3 regions of the Streptomyces sp. NPDC052042 genome follow, and region 1 is predicted to be linked to each of the others. Evidence: riboswitches for the same ligand, from Rfam matches in the RefSeq annotation. Region 1 holds a riboswitch; each other region holds the start of a gene.
What was found. Region 1 has a riboswitch for glycine ahead of gcvP (aminomethyl-transferring glycine dehydrogenase). Riboswitches for the same ligand answer to the same signal wherever they lie in the genome.
Positions count from the first base shown of each region.

Region 2: another riboswitch for glycine. It lies ahead of ACIHCL_RS34665 (glycine dehydrogenase (aminomethyl-transferring)); the one in region 1 lies ahead of gcvP (aminomethyl-transferring glycine dehydrogenase).
Region 3: another riboswitch for glycine. It lies ahead of gcvT (glycine cleavage system aminomethyltransferase GcvT); the one in region 1 lies ahead of gcvP (aminomethyl-transferring glycine dehydrogenase).

Region 1 is NZ_JBIUBU010000012.1:223,418-229,161, forward strand. It holds gene ACIHCL_RS21345 (DUF5999 family protein) at 1-139, shown strand, start outside; gene gcvP (aminomethyl-transferring glycine dehydrogenase) at 238-3,123, opposite strand; glycine riboswitch at 3,317-3,411, opposite strand; gene ACIHCL_RS21355 (PRC-barrel domain-containing protein) at 3,543-3,911, shown strand; gene ACIHCL_RS21360 (DNA polymerase IV) at 3,836-5,296, opposite strand; gene ACIHCL_RS21365 (MerR family transcriptional regulator) at 5,354-5,744, opposite strand, start outside.
Region 2 is NZ_JBIUBU010000041.1:17,765-23,508, reverse strand. It holds gene ACIHCL_RS34685 (NAD-dependent succinate-semialdehyde dehydrogenase) at 1-1,457, shown strand, start outside; gene ACIHCL_RS34680 (transposase family protein) at 1,570-2,058, shown strand; gene ACIHCL_RS34675 (hypothetical protein) at 2,179-2,337, shown strand; gene ACIHCL_RS34670 (ISAs1 family transposase) at 2,338-2,787, shown strand; glycine riboswitch at 2,968-3,065, shown strand; partial or broken gene ACIHCL_RS34665 (glycine dehydrogenase (aminomethyl-transferring)) at 3,216-3,623, shown strand; gene ACIHCL_RS34660 (aminoglycoside adenylyltransferase family protein) at 3,719-4,480, opposite strand; gene ACIHCL_RS34655 (EamA family transporter) at 4,719-5,099, opposite strand; gene ACIHCL_RS34650 (DMT family transporter) at 5,012-5,566, opposite strand.
Region 3 is NZ_JBIUBU010000003.1:210,938-216,681, reverse strand. It holds gene ACIHCL_RS08360 (enhanced serine sensitivity protein SseB C-terminal domain-containing protein) at 123-896, opposite strand; gene ACIHCL_RS08355 (enhanced serine sensitivity protein SseB) at 1,072-1,842, opposite strand; gene ACIHCL_RS08350 (AAA family ATPase) at 1,879-2,586, opposite strand; glycine riboswitch at 2,741-2,838, shown strand; gene gcvT (glycine cleavage system aminomethyltransferase GcvT) at 2,983-4,098, shown strand; gene gcvH (glycine cleavage system protein GcvH) at 4,233-4,610, shown strand; gene glyA (serine hydroxymethyltransferase) at 4,630-5,744, shown strand, end outside.

The sequences.
Region 1 (5,744 bases):
GCACCACCCGGAACAGGGCTGGAGCCTGCTGTGCAACGGCGTCCTCCTCTTCGAGGACACCGGCGAGCTGCTCCCGGACGGGCAGATCATCGCCCCCCATCGGTCTCTGGCGACCGACCGGGTGATGCCGGCCGCCTGACCGCGGCCCGACACGAACGGGGGCCGGCCCGGAGATGTCTCCGCACCGGCCCCGACGCGCGTCCGCGTCGTTCCGCGTCCTGCACAAACGTTCGCGCGTCAGTTGTCGTACTCGTCGAGCGGCGGGCAGGAGCAGACGAGGTTGCGGTCACCGAAGGCACCGTCGAGCCGGCGCACCGGCGGCCAGTACTTGTCGGCGGCACGGACGCCGGCCGGGAAGACGGCCTCCTCACGGCTGTAGGCGTGCTCCCACTCCCCGCCCAGCATCGCCGCCGTGTGCGGCGCGTTGCGCAGCGGGTTGTCGTCCGCGCTCCACTCCCCCGAGGCGACCTTCTCGATCTCGCCGCGGATGGCGATCATCGTGTCGCAGAAGCGGTCGAGCTCCGCGAGGTCCTCGCTCTCGGTCGGCTCGATCATCAGCGTCCCGGCCACCGGGAACGACATGGTCGGCGCGTGGAAGCCGTAGTCGATCAGCCGCTTGGCGACGTCGTCGACGCTGACGCCGGTGGCCTTGGAGATCGGCCGGAGGTCCACGATGCACTCGTGCGCGACCAGCCCCGCCGGGCCGCTGTACAGGATCGGGAAGTGCGGCTCCAGCCGCTTGGCGATGTAGTTGGCCGCGAGCACGGCGGTCTGCGTCGCGCGCTTCAGCCCCTCGCCGCCCATCAGGCGGACGTACGCCCAGGAGATGGGCAGGATGCCGGCCGAGCCCCACGGGGCGGCCGAGACCGGGCCGACCCCGGTCTCGGGGCCCGCGGCGGGCTGCAGCGGGTGGTTGGGCAGGTACGGCGCAAGGTGTGCCCCGACGGCGACCGGGCCGACGCCGGGGCCGCCGCCACCGTGCGGGATGCAGAAGGTCTTGTGCAGGTTCAGGTGCGACACGTCGCCGCCGAACCGGCCCGGCCTCGCCAGGCCGACCAGGGCGTTGAGGTTGGCGCCGTCGACGTACACCTGGCCGCCGGCGTCGTGCACCTCGGCGCAGATGTCCGCGACGTGCTCCTCGAACACGCCGTGCGTCGACGGGTAGGTGATCATGAGCACGGCGAGCTCGTCACGGTGCTTCTCGATCTTGGCCCGCAGGTCCTCGACGTCGATCTCGCCGTTCTCGGCGGTCTTCACCACGACGACCTTCATGCCGGCCATCACCGCACTGGCGGCGTTGGTCCCGTGCGCGGAGGACGGGATGAGGCAGACGGTCCGCTGCTCGTCGCCGTTGGCCCGGTGGTAGGCGCGGACGGCCAGCAGACCCGCGAACTCGCCCTGCGAGCCGGCGTTCGGCTGGAGCGACACCGTGTCGTACCCGGTGACCTCGGCCAGGCGCTCCTCCAGCTCATGGATGAGGGAGAGGAAGCCCTGCGCCTGCTCAGCCGGGGCGAAGGGGTGCAGCCCGCCGAACTCGGGCCAGGTGACCGGCTCCATCTCGGTCGTCGCGTTCAGCTTCATGGTGCAGGAGCCGAGCGGGATCATGCCGCGGTCCAGAGCGTAGTCCCGGTCGGCGAGCCTGCGCAGGTAGCGCAGCATGGCCGTCTCGGAACGGTGCTGGTGGAAGACCGGGTGGGTGAGGAACGCGTCGGTGCGCAGCAGGTCCTCGGGGAGCGCGTCGGCGGCCCCGGAGTCCAGCGCGTCGATGTCGCCCTCGGCGCCGAAGGCGGCCCAGACGGTGGCGATCTGCGTACGCGTGGTGGTCTCGTCGCAGGCGACGGAGACCAGGTCGGCGTCGACGAGACGCAGGTTGACCCCGCGCTCGCGGGCCCCGGCCACGACATCGGCGGCCTTCCCCGGGACACGCACGGTGACGGTGTCGAAGAAACCGTCGGTGACCACGTCGGCGCCGGAGGCCCGCAGACCGGCGGCGAGGACCGCGGCGTAGCGGTGGGTGCGCCGGGCGATCAGGCGCAGCCCGTCGGGGCCGTGGTAGACGGCGTACATCCCGGCCATGACGGCGAGCAGCACCTGGGCGGTGCAGATGTTGCTGGTGGCCTTCTCCCGGCGGATGTGCTGCTCACGGGTCTGCAGGGCCAGCCGGTACGCCTTGTCGCCGTCCGCGTCGACGGAGACGCCGACCAGGCGTCCGGGCAGGTTGCGGGCGAACTTCTCGCGCACGGCCATGTAGCCGGCGTGCGGCCCGCCGAAGCCCATGGGGACGCCGAAGCGCTGAGTGGTGCCGACGGCGATGTCGGCGCCCAGGCCGCCCGGCGAGGTGAGCAGGGTGAGGGCGAGCAGATCGGCGGCGACGGTGACGATCGCGCCGAGCTCATGGGCCTGCTCGATGAGGGCACGCGGGTCGCGGACCGCGCCGGACGCACCGGGGTACTGCACCAGCACGCCGAAGACACCGCGCTCGGCGATCTCGGCAGGGATGCCGTCGGTGAGGTCGGCGACGACGACCTCGACGCCGGTCGGTTCGGCGCGTGTCTCGATGACGGCGATCGTCTGCGGCAGGGCGTCGGCGTCGACCAGGAAGACGCCGTCCTTGACCTTGCCGATCCGCCGCGAGAGCGCCATGGCCTCGGCAGCCGCGGTGCCCTCGTCGAGCAGGGAGGCGCCGGAGGTGGGCAGACCGGTGAGGTCGGCGACCATCGTCTGGAAGTTGAGCAGCGCCTCCAGCCGGCCCTGCGAGATCTCCGGCTGGTACGGCGTGTAGGCCGTGTACCACGCGGGGTTCTCCATGACGTTGCGGAGGATCACCGGCGGGGTGAAGGTGCCGTAGTAGCCGAGCCCGATCATCGGGGCCAGGATCTGGTTGCGGTCGGCCAGGGAACGGAGCTCGGCGAGGACCTCGGCCTCGGTGCGGGCACCTGGCAGCCCGAGTGCCTCGGCGCTCTTGATCACGTCGGGCACCGCGGCGGCGGTCAGCTCGTCCAGCGATCCGTAACCGACCTGGGCGAGCATCTTCGACTGCGCCTCGGCATCGGGACCGATGTGGCGCTGTTCGAACGGAATGCCCTGCTCCAGCTCGGCGAGCGGAGTGCGACGGGGGGTCATGGTGGAGGCCTCCTGGTCTGTCAGGACCTGCGAGGGGCACCGCGGCGCGGGTGCCCGAACGGCCTCCCCCTCTGTCATCTCGACCTGAGAGCTTCACCGGCACGCCTACGGCGTACCGGCTTTCACCGTCGGTGAGGACGGGAACCGTACCGGCACTCGGCCGCACGGGACCCGCCCTGCTTTCCAGAGTGACCTCGTCCGCGCGGTACGGGGGCCTGAGAGATTCCGGGGAGGATTTGCTCCTTCGGCGCCTACGGACGGTTCCGGAGGCTCTCCCGCACGGGGTCAGCGGCCGTCACCAGCCTACCAGCGGGGCCCGTGACGGAATTCTCGAGTGGCCAACCCCCCGATTGTGCCCTTCTGTAGTGCTTGTGGAGTAGTCAGTGCTTGTGGAGTAGTCGCGACCTGTGGGAGGGATCGTGCAGACCGACATCGATCCGCGCAGCCTGATCGGCCGCAAGGCGTTCGACCGCAAGGGCACCAAGATCGGAACCGTGGACGAGGTGTACCTCGACGACGCGACCGGCGTGCCCGAGTGGGCGGCCGTACGTACCGGACTCTTCAGCCGGGACGCTTTCGTCCCGTTGGAACCCAGCGAATTCGTGGACGACACCCTGCGCGTCCCCTTCGACCGCGCCCTGATCAAGGAAGCGCCCGACTTCGGTGTCGGCCGTCATCTCTCGCCGGAGCAGGAGCTTCAGCTGTACCGGCACTACGGCCTCGACTCCTCGCCCGGGCAGACCGCCCCGGACAGGGACTTCGGCAGGCTGGCCGGCCAGGAGGAGTAGTCCACCGGATCGCGCACCAGCGGCTTCGGCTCGGCGGGCCGAAGCCGCTGGTCGTCGGTCCGGAACGTGCGCACCCGGCCGGGCGCCGACCAGGGTTCCTCGAACCGGACCGTCACCCGGCCGAGCCCGCTGCCCTGCACCCAGCCGTGGCCGTAGGTGTCGTGGTGGACGTCGCGGCCCGCGGGCCAGTCCCGGGCCGCGAGCCCTTCGGTGGGCTGCGGCGCCTCGCCGTGCGGGTCGGCGGCCGCCCCGTCCGGCTCGTCGCCCTCCTCCGCGCCCTTCTCGGCCGTGTCCTCGGCGGCGGCCCGCTCAACGGCGGCCTGGGCGAACAGATCCTCCTGGGTGTAGTCGGCGAGGCCCGAGACGCCGACACCCAGGAGCCGTACGCCTCCGGTGGTGTCGACGGCCTCCAGGAGCCGTGTGGCGGCCTCCCGGACCACCGCTGGGTCGTCCGTGGGCCCGCGCAGCGTCTCCGACCGCGTGAGCGTGGAGAAGTCGTAGCGGCGCACCTTCAGCACCACCGTGCGCCCGGATCTCCCCGCCTCCCGCAGCCGCCGGACGCACCGGTCGGCCAGCCGCTCCACCTCCGTCCTGACCCGCACCCGGTCGTGCAGGTCGGCGTCGAAGGTGTCCTCGACCGACACCGACTTCGCGTCGCGTTCGGCGACCACGGGCCGGTCGTCGTGGCCGAGGGCCATGCGGTGCAGTGAGCCGCCGTGTGCCCTGCCGAGCAGCCGTACGAGCTCCGCCTCCCCCGCTTCGACCAGGTCGTCGACCGTCATCATCCCGGCACGGCGCAGGTGGTCGGCCGTGGCGGGCCCGACGCCGGGGAGGATCCGCACGGGCATGGGCGCGAGCAGTTCCCGTTCCGTCCCCGGTTCGATGAGCCGCAGCCCGTTCGGCTTCGCCTGTTCCGAGGCGATCTTGGCGAGCATCTTGGAACCGGCGAGGCCGACCGAGCCGGTGAGCCCGGTGACGGCCTCGATGACCACGCGCAGTTCCTTCCCGATCGCCAGTGCGGAGGCCGTGTCATCCGCCGCCCCGCCGGCTTCCAGGTCGACGAACGCCTCATCCAGGCTGAGCGGCTCCACCAGCGGGGACAGCCGCCCCAGCAGCTCCATCACCTGGTCGCTGACCGTCCGGTACAGATGGAAGCGGGGCACCAGATAGGCCGCGTTGGGCGCCAGACGCCGCGCCTGCCCCATCGGCATGGCCGAATGCACGCCGAACCGGCGGGCCTCGTACGACGCCGTGGCGACGACCCCGCGCGGCCCCAGACCGCCCACCACGACCGGCTTTCCCCGCAGACTGGGCTTCGCCGCCTGCTCCGCGGAGGCGTAGAAGGCATCCATGTCGAGATGCAGGATGGTGGGCGCGGCTCTCACATCTACCGATGCTGCCCTACGGCACTGACAATCGCCGCGCGCCGGTCCCCGGCCGGGTCATCCGGCGCGGTTGCGCCGCCGTGCCAGTTCGTCCGCGGGGTTGTGCCGGATGAGGGTCTCACCGGTGTCCACCCGCTCACCGTGCAGCTGCGACAGGGCGGCGTCGACGTCGTGCCACACTACGCCCACGGCGATACCGAAGACGCCCTGGCCGCCCTGGAGCAGGTCGACGACCTGGTCGGGCGAGGAGCACTCGTAGACCGTGGCCCCGTCGCTCATCAGCGTCATCCGCTCGAGGTCCTGGAATCCCCGGGCCCGCAGGTGCTGCACCGTGGTGCGGATGTTCTGCAGGGCGACGCCCGTGTCCAGGAAACGCTTGACGATCTTCAGCAGGACGACGTCCCGGAAGCTGTAGAGCCGCTGTGTGCCCGAGCCGTACGCGGGGCGC
Region 2 (5,744 bases), on a different contig from region 1:
TCATTGCCGACACACCCCGCCAACTGTTCATCGCAGGGGACTGGTCTCCGGCGGCCGACGGCCACCGGTTCGGGGTCGAGAACCCCGCGACCGCAACGGAGCTGTGCAAGGTCGCCGACGGCAGCGCCGTCGACAGTGCCCGGGCCGTGAATGCCGCAGTCGAGGCGCAGCCCGCATGGGCCCGTACCGCCCCCTCCGCTCGCGCCTCGATCCTGCGCCGGGCCTGCGAACTGATTCTGGAGCGCTCCGAGGACCTGGCCCTGCTGATGACCCTGGAGATGGGAAAGCCTCTGGCCGAGTCCCGGGGCGAGGTCGCATACGCGGCGGAGTTCTTCCAGTGGTTCTCCGAGGAGGCCGTGCGCGTTGACGGCACCATGGCAACCACCCCCGACGGACGGGGTCGGATGATGGTGATCCGCCAGCCCGTAGGTCCGAGCCTGCTCGTTACACCCTGGAACTTCCCTCTCGCCATGGGTACCCGCAAGATCGGCCCAGCAGTGGCCGCCGGCTGCACCATGGTGCTCAAGCCCGCGCCGCAGACCCCGCTCTCCAGCCTTGCACTCGCCAGAATTCTTCAAGAGGCGGGACTGCCCGATGGCGTACTCAACGTCATCACCACCACAAGGGCCCAGGAAGTCGTCGAGCCGGCGCTGCGCAGCGGCAGTATCCGAAAGCTGTCATTCACCGGGTCCACCGCCGTCGGACGGCTGCTGCTGGCACAGAGCGCTGAAGCCGTGGTCCGGACCTCCATGGAACTGGGCGGCAACGCCCCGTTCCTCGTCTTCGCCGACGCCGATCTCGACGCGGCAGTCGAGGGGGCGATGACCGCCAAGATGCGCAACATGGGTGAGGCATGTACGGCCGCAAACCGCTTTTACGTGCATCGAGCGATCGCCGACGAGTTCGCCGGGAGGCTGGGGGAGCGGATGGCCTCCCTCACGGTCGGACCAGGTACCGAACCCCAGGTCCGCGTCGGACCGCTCATCGACGCGGTGGCGAAGGAAAAGACGTCGTCTCTGGTCTCCGACGCTCTGGATCGAGGGGCGAAGGTCGTCGCCTCCGGACAGGTGCCCGACGGCCCCGGCCACTTCTACCCGCCGACCGTGCTGACCGGCGTCAGCACCGGAAGCCGACTGCTCCACACGGAGATCTTCGGGCCGGTCGCTCCCGTCATCCCCTTCGATAACGAGGACGAGGCGGTCAGGCTGGCCAACGACACCGACTGGGGGCTGGCAGCGTACATGTTCACCCGGGATCTCGACCGGGCCCTCGACATCAGCGAGAGGCTGGAATCAGGCATGATCGGCCTCAACACCGGTCTCGTTTCCAACCCCGCTGCACCGTTCGGCGGAGTCAAACAGTCGGGGCTCGGCCGAGAAGGCGGTCGCGTCGGCATTGAGGAGTTCCTGGAACACAAGTACATCGCCATACCAGTGCGACACCACGTCCATGGGTGACGCACGCGCCCAGCGCATCCAGGGCTTCGGCGTAGTCGGCTGACGCCCGGTTGCTGGCATCTCGTCGTGTTGGGCGGGGTTCGATACACAGCAGGCACGGACGTCCGTGATCATGGAGTTCTCTACGCTCTGTGACCTTGGACTGCCCGTGCCTGCCGACGCATCATCTCTGACCTCCACTGCCTTTGACCAGCTCAGGCCACACCCAGAAGCGTCCGGGAACGAGGTTCCGGGATTGCTGGAACGCCTTGCTCAGGTCCCGGACCCGCGTGACCCGCGGGGAGTACGGCATCCGCTTGTGACGCTCCTGGCACTGACGGCCTGCGCGGTTCTCGCCGGAGCGCGGTCCTTGCTCGCGGTGGGTGAATGGGTGGCCGACGCACCGCCGGTCCTGCTCGAACGGCTCGGCACGGTCATAGATCCGCTGTTCCCGAAACGGTCCTGGCCCGCGGAATCCACGATCCGGCGACTGCTCGCCAGAATCGACGCGGACGCCCTGGACCGGGCGTCGGAGCCTGGCTGGCGGACCGGCAGACCAGTGGTCAAGGGCTGCGAGGACTCGCGGTCGACGGGAAGTCGCTGCGGGGTGCGGCCCGCGTGAAGGGACGGAAGATCCACCTCCTGGCCGCATGCGACCACGTGAGCGCACTGGGCCTGGCCCAGATGGACGTCGGCGAGAAGACCAACGAGATCACCTGCTTCCAGCCGCTGCTCGACACCCTTGAGAACTTGGCCGGGCACGGTCGTCACCAGCGATGCGATGCACACCCAGCACGACCACGCCGTCTACCTGCTCGACCGGCAGGCCCACTACATAGTGATCGTGAAGCGCAACTCCAAGAAGCTCCGCGAACAGCTCAAGTCCCTTCCCTGGAAGTAGATTCCGCTGCAGGATAGGACCTGCGCGACCGGTCACGGCCGCCACGAGATCCGCAGACTGAAGGTCTGCACGGTCAACAACCTGCTCTTCCCCGGCGCCCGCGAGGCCGTGCAGATCGTCCGCCGCCGCGTCCACCGCAAGACCGGAAAGATCAGCCTCAAGACGGTCTACGCGGTCACCAGCCTCACCGCCGAGCAGGCTGGCCCGGCCCAGCTCGCCCGACTGATCCGAGGGCACTGGATCGTCGAAGCCCTGCACCACGTCAGGGACGTCACGTTCACCGAGGACGCCTCCCAGCTGCGGACCGGGAACGCACCCCGAGCAATGGCCACCTGCAGGAACCTTGCGATCGGAGCTTTTCGCCTGGCCGGCGTCCGCAACATCGCCTCCGGACTCCGACGGACAGCCCGGGGCCAAACCAGGCCCCTCACCCTCCTCGGCCTCACATGATCAAAACGGACGGCATCGAACTACGCCGAAGCCCTGCCAGCGCATCCAGTCCGGCGAGTCCATGAGGGGCCATCGAGTCGGATGAAGGCGGGGCCCGGTGCTCGACGATCACGTCCAGCCGCCGGGCATCGGGCCCGTACGTTGCCTCTCGAAGCACACGACAACCGAATACTCTGCTGATGATCCTGTGCGGGAGAGCTCACGCTCTTCGAGGACCGTTGCGCCGAAGGAGCAGATCCTCCCCGGAATCTCTCAGGCCCAACTACCGCTTCGGCAAGGCGACTCTGGAAAGACATGACGTCACGTCCTGCACCCCGGTGCAAACCGCCGGACCCGGCGGTGAAGCTCTCAGGTACCGATGACAGAGCGGGGAGGCCACCCATACACAACGTCGCGCCCACGGCGACCTCAGCAGGGAGCCTCCCTCCATGACCTCACCCGAATCCTCTTCTCCATCCGGGGAGTTCGCCGCACGTCACATCGGCATCAACCACGCCGACCGCGCCAAAATGCTTGCCGAAGTCGGCTACCCGACCCTTGCCGACCTCATCGACGCCACCGTCCCGAGCGGTATCCGGAGCACCTCCGACCTGAAGCTGCCCGCCGCCACCGAAGCCGAGGCGCGCGCCGAGCTGCAGGAGCTTGCGGGCAGGAACACTACGGCCGTCCCGATGACCGGTCTCGGCTACCACGCGACCAGCACGCCCGCGGTGATCCGGCGCAACGTGCTGGAGGATCCGGCCTGGTACACCGCCTAGACGCCGTACCAGCCGGAGATCAGCCAGGGCCGCCTCGAAGCGCTGCTCAACGACGGAACCGGGACATCGACCCATGGCAGGCCGAGACCCGCGAACAGGGCCTGCAAGTCCGGCGGGTAGCTGGCGTATCTTTCGCGCGCGGCGTACAGCCGCTCCGAGTATCCGGGAGCGGTTCATATCTGTTGGTGCAGGTGGTCGATGCGGGTGAGCACGTCGTCCACGTGTGGACGTACCTGGGCCTTCAGCTCCTTGCTCCAGACCTCGTCCTGATAGTGACAGGTGAGGTACAAGTTCCTGGCGTGTTCCAGGACGGGGCGGTGTTCCGGGGGCAGGTGGGCCATGGCCCAGTGGGCGGCGGCGTCCTTGGTCTTGATCTCGCCTGTGGCGAGGGTGGCCCAGATGCGGGCGAGGGTCAGCAGGACGTTGCGCGTGTCGTCGTGTAGGTCGGCCAGAAGTTCGGGGATCGCCTCAACGCTCGCCCGGACGAGGTCGGTGTGCGGCACCGGATCCAGCAGCTCGGCCGGAGGCGGCCCGGTCAGGGGGTGGTTGCCTGCCAGGACCACTGCGAGGACCAGGGCCAGGTCCGGCATCGGGCCGGGCCGCGGAGCCGCGCCCGCCTGGAATTCGTCGCGCAGCCACTCTCCGTAGAGGAAGTCTCCGATCGGCGGGAACCGCCAGGGGCGGACTTCGGACTGGACCACGACAGTGAGTTCAACCGGCCGGACAGTGGGCGTGAGGCCGGAAATGTCCAGCAAGCCCTCGACAAGTGCCTGCCGCGTCGCCTCGTCAAGACTCCGCCGGGTGACGGCCAGGATGTCCAGGTCGCTGGCCGGGGCGAGACCCCCGAGCACGGCGGAGCCGTGAAGGTACGTCCCGAGGAGTTCCGGCCCCACGACGTCGCGGACGAGGCCTACGGTCTGCTCAAGCTGATCCATCACGCCAGTGTCGGATACACCCGCTCACCGGTACCCACCGGCCCGTGCCTGCTCAGCGATGCTCTGCCCACTGAGGCCGGCTCAGCCCCCGGCATCGGGCGGCAGGGTCCCGTTGGGTGATGTGAGCGACGACCGCATCAACGCGGAGCCGGGGCTGAGCCTTGCGGTGTGGTGCGAAGGAAATCCGTTCCTGCGCACCACGCGCCTTATGTCACGGTCGTGAGGTCTTGGCGTCCAGTCAGGACTCGGCGGCCGCGAGGCCGGCGATGGCAGCGAGCAGGACAACGGTGCCCGTGACGGTGGCCGCCGTGAGCCGTTCCTCCAGGAGCACAACGGCCAGGACGGCCGCGCTGACCGGTTCGAGGAGCATCATCACCGACGCGGTGGCCGCTGGCAGAGCAGCGACCCCGGCGAAGTGCAGCGGACAGGCGAGCGCCGTGGTGACCGCAGCGATGTACAGCATCGGCAACGCCACTTGGGCCAGGCGCGCGCTGCACGTTACCAGGCCCTCGGCCCAGGCGAGCGGCAGCATCACGGCTGCACCGATGAGAAACGACCCCACGGTGAGGGTGGAGGGATCCTCACCGGCGCTGTGCCGCCCGGTCCACCGCCCCAGCACGTTGGAGACGGCGTAACCAGCGGCGGGCAGGGGCGCCACCCCCACTCCCAGGGGGTGGACGCCCCCGGCTGGTTGTCCAGTACCAAAACGGTGAGTCCCACCATCGCGCCGACGACCGCGAGCAGCCCGCCGCGGCCGATGTGCTTGCCCAGGAACACGCGTCCCCCGGTGGCGGTGAACATCGGGGCAGTACTGACTGCGACGGTGGTGCCAACCGCCAGCCGCGTGTCCTGGACGGCAGCGAAGTAGGCGGTCTGGAAGACCGCCAGCCCGACGCTGGTACCAGCGAGCAGCAGCACACGCCGACCGACCGGCTGCGGCGTCCGGGGAGCCTTGCGAGAGCGGTGCAGCACCCAGACCGGCACCAGCAGCGCCGCGCCGGCCAGAAAGCGACAGAACGAGATGGTCAGGGGCCCGAGGTCACTGGATTGGTAGATGACGTTGACGGCGGTCCGGGGCGTTCCCAAGGCGATTCCTGTGGAGGCCAGGAAGGCGAAGCCGCGGCGCGCTGAGCGCGAAGGAACCCGGCTGCGAGATCGCCGACGCCTACATCACCGCCCGCGCCTGACCCCGCCAACCAAACCACCTGTCCCGCCTCGGCACCAAAGGACTTCTGACGGCGTCCCGGACCACCCGCGCCGGCAC
Region 3 (5,744 bases), on a different contig from region 1:
GCCCGGCGTTCCGAAGGTCGAAGGGCCGTGGGTGTGCGCACGCGCGCGAAGGCTCGGTGAGCGCCCGCTCGAAGGCCGCCGCGCGGTTCGCGGTACGCCGTACGTCCCGCGGAGGACCGGTGTCAGTACGCGCCCCGCGGCGGCGGATAGCCGTAGCCGGCCGCCGGAGCGTGGGCCTCGCGGTCGTAGAAGGGACGGGAGTTGGCGCGCAGCCACATCGCGACCGGGTCGTACTCGTCGGACATCGCGACGGTGGAGACGGGCAGCCCCTCCGGGACCGCGGCGACCGACTGCCGCATCATCGCGCGCACCACCTCGACGGACGGCGGGCTGATGTCGTACAGATCGAGGCCGATGGCGAGGTACGGCGTGCCGAGCGCGGGCTGCACCCAGGCGCGGCGCAGCGAGCGGACCGCGGGGGTGTGATGGGCGTTCTGCGCGAGCAGGGCGTAGAACTGCGGGATCTCGATCGCCGGTTCGGTGAGCCGGAGCGGGCCGGCGGGCATCCGGTCGAGGCCGGTCGCGATCCGGCGCAGATCCAGCCAGGGGACGCCGACGCCGCCGCCCGGGGCGTGCGGGTTGAGCCAGATGCCCCAGCGGTCGGGAAACAGGGCGCGGGCGATGTCGAGGCCGGTGACCACCTCATGCGCCCGGGCCCAGCCGCTGGCCGAAAGCTCCTGGGCGGAGGTCACGCAGGGGGCGTACCCGAGGCCGTCGATCTCCATGTTCCCGTACTGGGCGTCGGGCGAACCGGCCTGCCCGTTCCAGAGAAGCATCCAGATCCGGCCGCTCGCGAGCGCCTGGAGCAGCGCCTCGTACGCGTCGTAGCGCCCGGGCATCACTTGGCGCAGCATGTGCTCGACCTGCCCGGCCGCCGCGGTGCCTGACGCACTCACCTGGTCCCGCCCCTCTTCGATCCACTGTGCCGACCCGTCGCTCCCGGGGTACACGGGTGCGGCACGATGACCCGGCACCCGCCATGAAACCAGCTTATGTCCCGCTCCTGACACCGACTTGACGCCGTGGGCCGGCACGGTGGTCCACGCCGCGCACACCCCGCACAGGCGTTCGCTACCGCTGCACGCGCTGGTAGAAGGGGCGGATCCGCTCCCGCATCCAGTCCCCGACCGGATCCTGCGCCACGTCGAGCAGGACCAGGTTGACCGGCCAGGGCACCGCCACCCGGCCGAGCGCACGGCCCAGCGCGTTCATCGGAACGTCGCGCGCGGCCTCGTCCCAGGTGATGAACTCGACGCCGACGAAGAGAACGGGCTCCCCGCCCTCGACGCTGGCCAGCGCGCGGCGGGCGGTGAGCACGACACCGCTCTCCTCGAACTCCCCGGCGGCGGCGGCGAGGAAGTCGACGGGCTCCTCCTGCCAGTCCGGCTCGTACAGGCGGACCCGGCCACCGGTGGCCGGTCCGTCCAGCTGGGTGCGTCCGGCCCGGCAGAGCTCGGCCACGGCGGGCGGCGGCAGCGGCATCCCGACCGCGCCCCCGGGGTTCACGGCTATGCCGAGCTGCGGGGGCAGGCCGCGGGCGAATTCGACGGCGGGGGCGACCGTGTAGGGCATCCGGTCACCGACACAGGCGAGGAACTGCTGTTCGGAGCTGAAGACGGGGACGAACGCGGCCCCGTCGATCTCCAGCGCCGGCAGGTCCAGGTCCGTGGATTCGGTGCTGCCACCGTTGGGCAGCGGCACCCAGACATGGCTGCGCCCGAGCACCTCGACGAGGCGCCCGCCGGCCTCCGTCGCACCCACCGAGGCCGCCAGCACCTCTTCGAGCTCATTGGCCGGCCATCCGTTTTCCGGATGGGACTGGACCTGCGCCGGAACGTCCACTGCTTCCCCTTCTCGCCCGAGCCTTCCGGCAGAAGGTTAACGTCCGCCCCGGGACATGCCCGGGCCCGAGCGGGCTCCGGTGAATGTGATGCGGTCCAGCAGCCCGGCCGCCTCCCGGTCCAGGAGCACCGCCGAGGCGCAGCCGGACGGCAGCAGCCCCTTCTCGGCGTCCCGGAGCAGCCGGCCCACGGCCCTGCGGTGCCGGGCGAACGCGTACCCGGACACGCCCCGGCCGCGTTCCCGCTGCCCCTCCCTCGCGGTCTGCGGTGTGACGTCGAGCAGGAGCAGATGGAGGTCCCGGCCCCGGCGCCGCGCGTCCCGGGCCAGCCAGCGGCGTACCCACGCCTGCGTTCCGCAGTCGTGCACGACGACTGACTCGCCCGAGCACAGGGCCCGCCGCAGCCCCACGTAGTGGGCGAGGCGGACGAGGGGGCGGTAGAGGACGTACGGGAGCAGGCGGGGCACCGACCGCGCCCAGCGGTCCCGGGTGTCCTGGGAATCGACGGTGCGGACCGTGGCCACCCGCCGTATGAGCGTGGACTTGCCGCTGCCGGGCAGCCCGGAGACCACCACCACGTCGCCCACCGCGAAGTCCAGGCTCCGCGGCGCACGCCCGCCGCGTCGCCGCAGGTCGCGTACCACCGGCGCGGGTCCGGCGAGCATGTGCCCTGCCGGGGCCCCGGCACGCGCGGGCAGCGCGCCGTGCCCGGCCCCCGCGATCGTCGCGTACCGCCGTAACGTCATCGCCCTCCCCCTGCTGGATGTCCGCTCATGGCCGAAGTGTAAAGAAGAGGTAATGCGGCACAACCGTCCACGCCGTTGGACTGCCCCGGGGACCGGGGCCCCACTCCGGCCCGATGCGTGCGATGATGGCCCGGCCAACTGCATAAAGGCCGTTTGAATCCGCACGGGAGAGTTCCGGTCGCCGTGTGGGCCGGGCGCCGAAGGAGCAAGATCCTCCCTTGAATCTCTCAGGCCCCGTACCGTGTGGATGAGGCAGATCTGAAAAGCGGGCCGCTTCGCGGCTCCACCCAAGGTGCAAGCCGAACCCGACCCTTCGGGGGCTTTCGGCGAACCTCTCAGGTTCCGATGACAGATGGGGAGGGTTCGTCCTCGCCGTCATGCCCCGGGAGCCACACCATGACCACCGCCCCCCGCCGCACCGCCCTCGACGCCCTGCACCGTTCGCTGGGCGCGACCATGACCGACTTCGCGGGCTGGGACATGCCGCTGCGGTACGCCAGCGAACGCGACGAGCACAACGCGGTCCGTACCAAGGCCGGCCTCTTCGACCTCTCGCACATGGGTGAGATCACCGTCACCGGCCCCGAGGCCGTCGCCTTCCTGAACCACGCCCTGGTGGGCAACCTCGGCACCGTCGCCATCGGCCGCGCCCGCTACACGATGATCTGCGCCGAGGACGGCGGCATCCTCGACGACCTGATCGTCTACCGGCTGGGCGAGCACGAGTACCTGGTCGTGGCCAACGCGGGCAACGCCCAGATCGTGCTGGACGCGCTGACCGCGCGGGCCGAGGGCTTCGACACCGAGGTGCGCGACGACCGCGACGCGTACGCGCTGCTCGCCGTGCAGGGCCCCGCGTCCCCCGCCGTCCTGGCCTCCGTCACCGATGCCGATCTGGACGGCCTGAAGTACTACGCCGGGCTGCCGGGCACGGTCGCCGGCGTCCCCGCGCTGATCGCCCGCACCGGCTACACCGGGGAGGACGGCTTCGAACTGTTCGTCGCCCCCGAGCACGCCGAGGGGCTGTGGAAGGCCCTGACCGAGGCGGGCGCCCCGCACGGCCTGGTCCCGTGCGGACTCTCCTGCCGCGACACGCTCCGCCTGGAGGCGGGCATGCCGCTCTACGGCCACGAGCTGACCACCGGCCTGACCCCGTTCGACGCCGGTCTCGGCCGGATCGTGAAGTTCGAGAAGGAGGGCGACTTCGTCGGCCGCGAGGCTCTGGAGGCCGCCGCCGAACGCGCCGAGGCCGTCCCGCCCCGCAAGCTCGTCGGGCTGGTCGCCGAGGGCCGCCGGGTGCCGCGCGCCGGTTACTCCGTGGTCGTCGGCGGCGAGGTCGTCGGCGAGGTGACCTCGGGCACCCCGTCGCCCACCCTCGGCAAGCCGATCGCCATCGCGTACGTCGACGCCGAGTACGCCGCGCCCGGCACCGAGGGCGTCGGGGTGGACATCCGGGGCAACCACGAGCCGTACCAGGTCGTGGCGCTGCCGTTCTACAAGCGCCGGAAGTGACGATCGTCCGCGGCGCCCCGAGCGGTTCCGGCGCCGCGGACGGCGTCCGCCCGCTCCGAACGTGACGTAATCGCGTCTCACACCGTAAGACCACTGTTCATCAGCACTCCCCCTCGTACAGGAGAATTCAGGTCATGAGCAACCCCCAGCAGCTGCGTTACAGCAAGGAGCACGAGTGGCTGTCGGCCCTCGAGGACGGTGTGGCCACGGTCGGCATCACCGAGTTCGCCGCCAACGCGCTCGGTGACGTCGTCTACGCACAGCTCCCCGAGGTCGGTGACACGGTGACCGCGGGCGAGACCTGCGGCGAGCTGGAGTCGACCAAGTCGGTGAGCGACCTGTACTCGCCGGTGACCGGCGAGGTCACCGCCGCGAACCAGGACGTCGTGGACGACCCGTCGCTGGTGAACTCCGCTCCCTTCGAAGGCGGCTGGCTGTTCAAGGTACGTATCGCGGAGGAGCCGAAGGACCTGCTCTCCGCCGACGAGTACACCGAGTTCTCCGGCAACTGAGACCCCAAGGGACCCCCTGATGTCGCTTCTCAACTCCTCACTCCACGAGCTGGACCCGGACGTCGCCGCCGCCGTCGACGCCGAGCTCCACCGACAGCAGTCCACCCTCGAAATGATCGCGTCGGAGAACTTCGCTCCGGTCGCGGTGATGGAGGCCCAGGGCTCCGTCCTCACCAACAAGTACGCCGAGGGCTACCCCGGCCGCCGCTACTACGGCGGCTGCGAGCACGTCGACGTCGTCGAGCAGATCGCCATCGACCGGATCAAGGCACTGTTCGGCGCCGAGGCCGCGAACGTCCAGCCGCACTCCGGTGCGCAGGCCAACGCCGCCGCGATGTTCGCGCTGCTGCAGCCGGGCGACACGATCATGGGCCTCAATCTGGCCCATGGCGGTCACCTGACCCACGGCATGAAGATCAACTTCTCCGGCAAGCTCTACAACGTGGTCCCGTACCACGTCGACGAGAGCGGCATCGTGGACATGGCCGAGGTCGAGCGCCTGGCCAAGGAGGCCAAGCCGAAGCTGATCGTCGCCGGCTGGTCCGCGTACCCCCGCCAGCTCGACTTCGCCGCCTTCCGGCGGATCGCGGACGAGGTCGGCGCCTACCTGATGGTCGACATGGCGCACTTCGCCGGGCTGGTGGCCGCCGGCCTGCACCCCAACCCGGTGCCGCACGCCCACGTCGTCACGACCACCACGCACAAGACGCTCGGCGGTCCGCGCGGCGGTGTCATCCTGTCGACGCAGGAACTGGCCAAGAAGATCAACTCGGCGGTCTTCCCGGGCCAGCAGGGCGGCCCGCTGGAGCACGTGATCGCGGCCAAGGCGGTCTCGTTCAAGGTCGCGGCGAGCGAGGAGTTCAAGGAGCGCCAGCAGCGCACGCTGGACGGTGCCCGCATCCTCGCCGAGCGCCTGGTCCAGCCGGACGTCACCGAGGCCGGTGTCTCCGTGCTGTCCGGCGGTACCGACGTCCACCTGGTCCTGGTCGACCTGCGCGACTCCGAGCTGGACGGCCAGCAGGCGGAGGACCGGCTGCACGAGATCGGCATCACGGTCAACCGGAACGCCGTCCCGAACGACCCTCGGCCGCCGATGGTCACCTCGGGTCTGCGGATCGGCACCCCGGCGCTGGC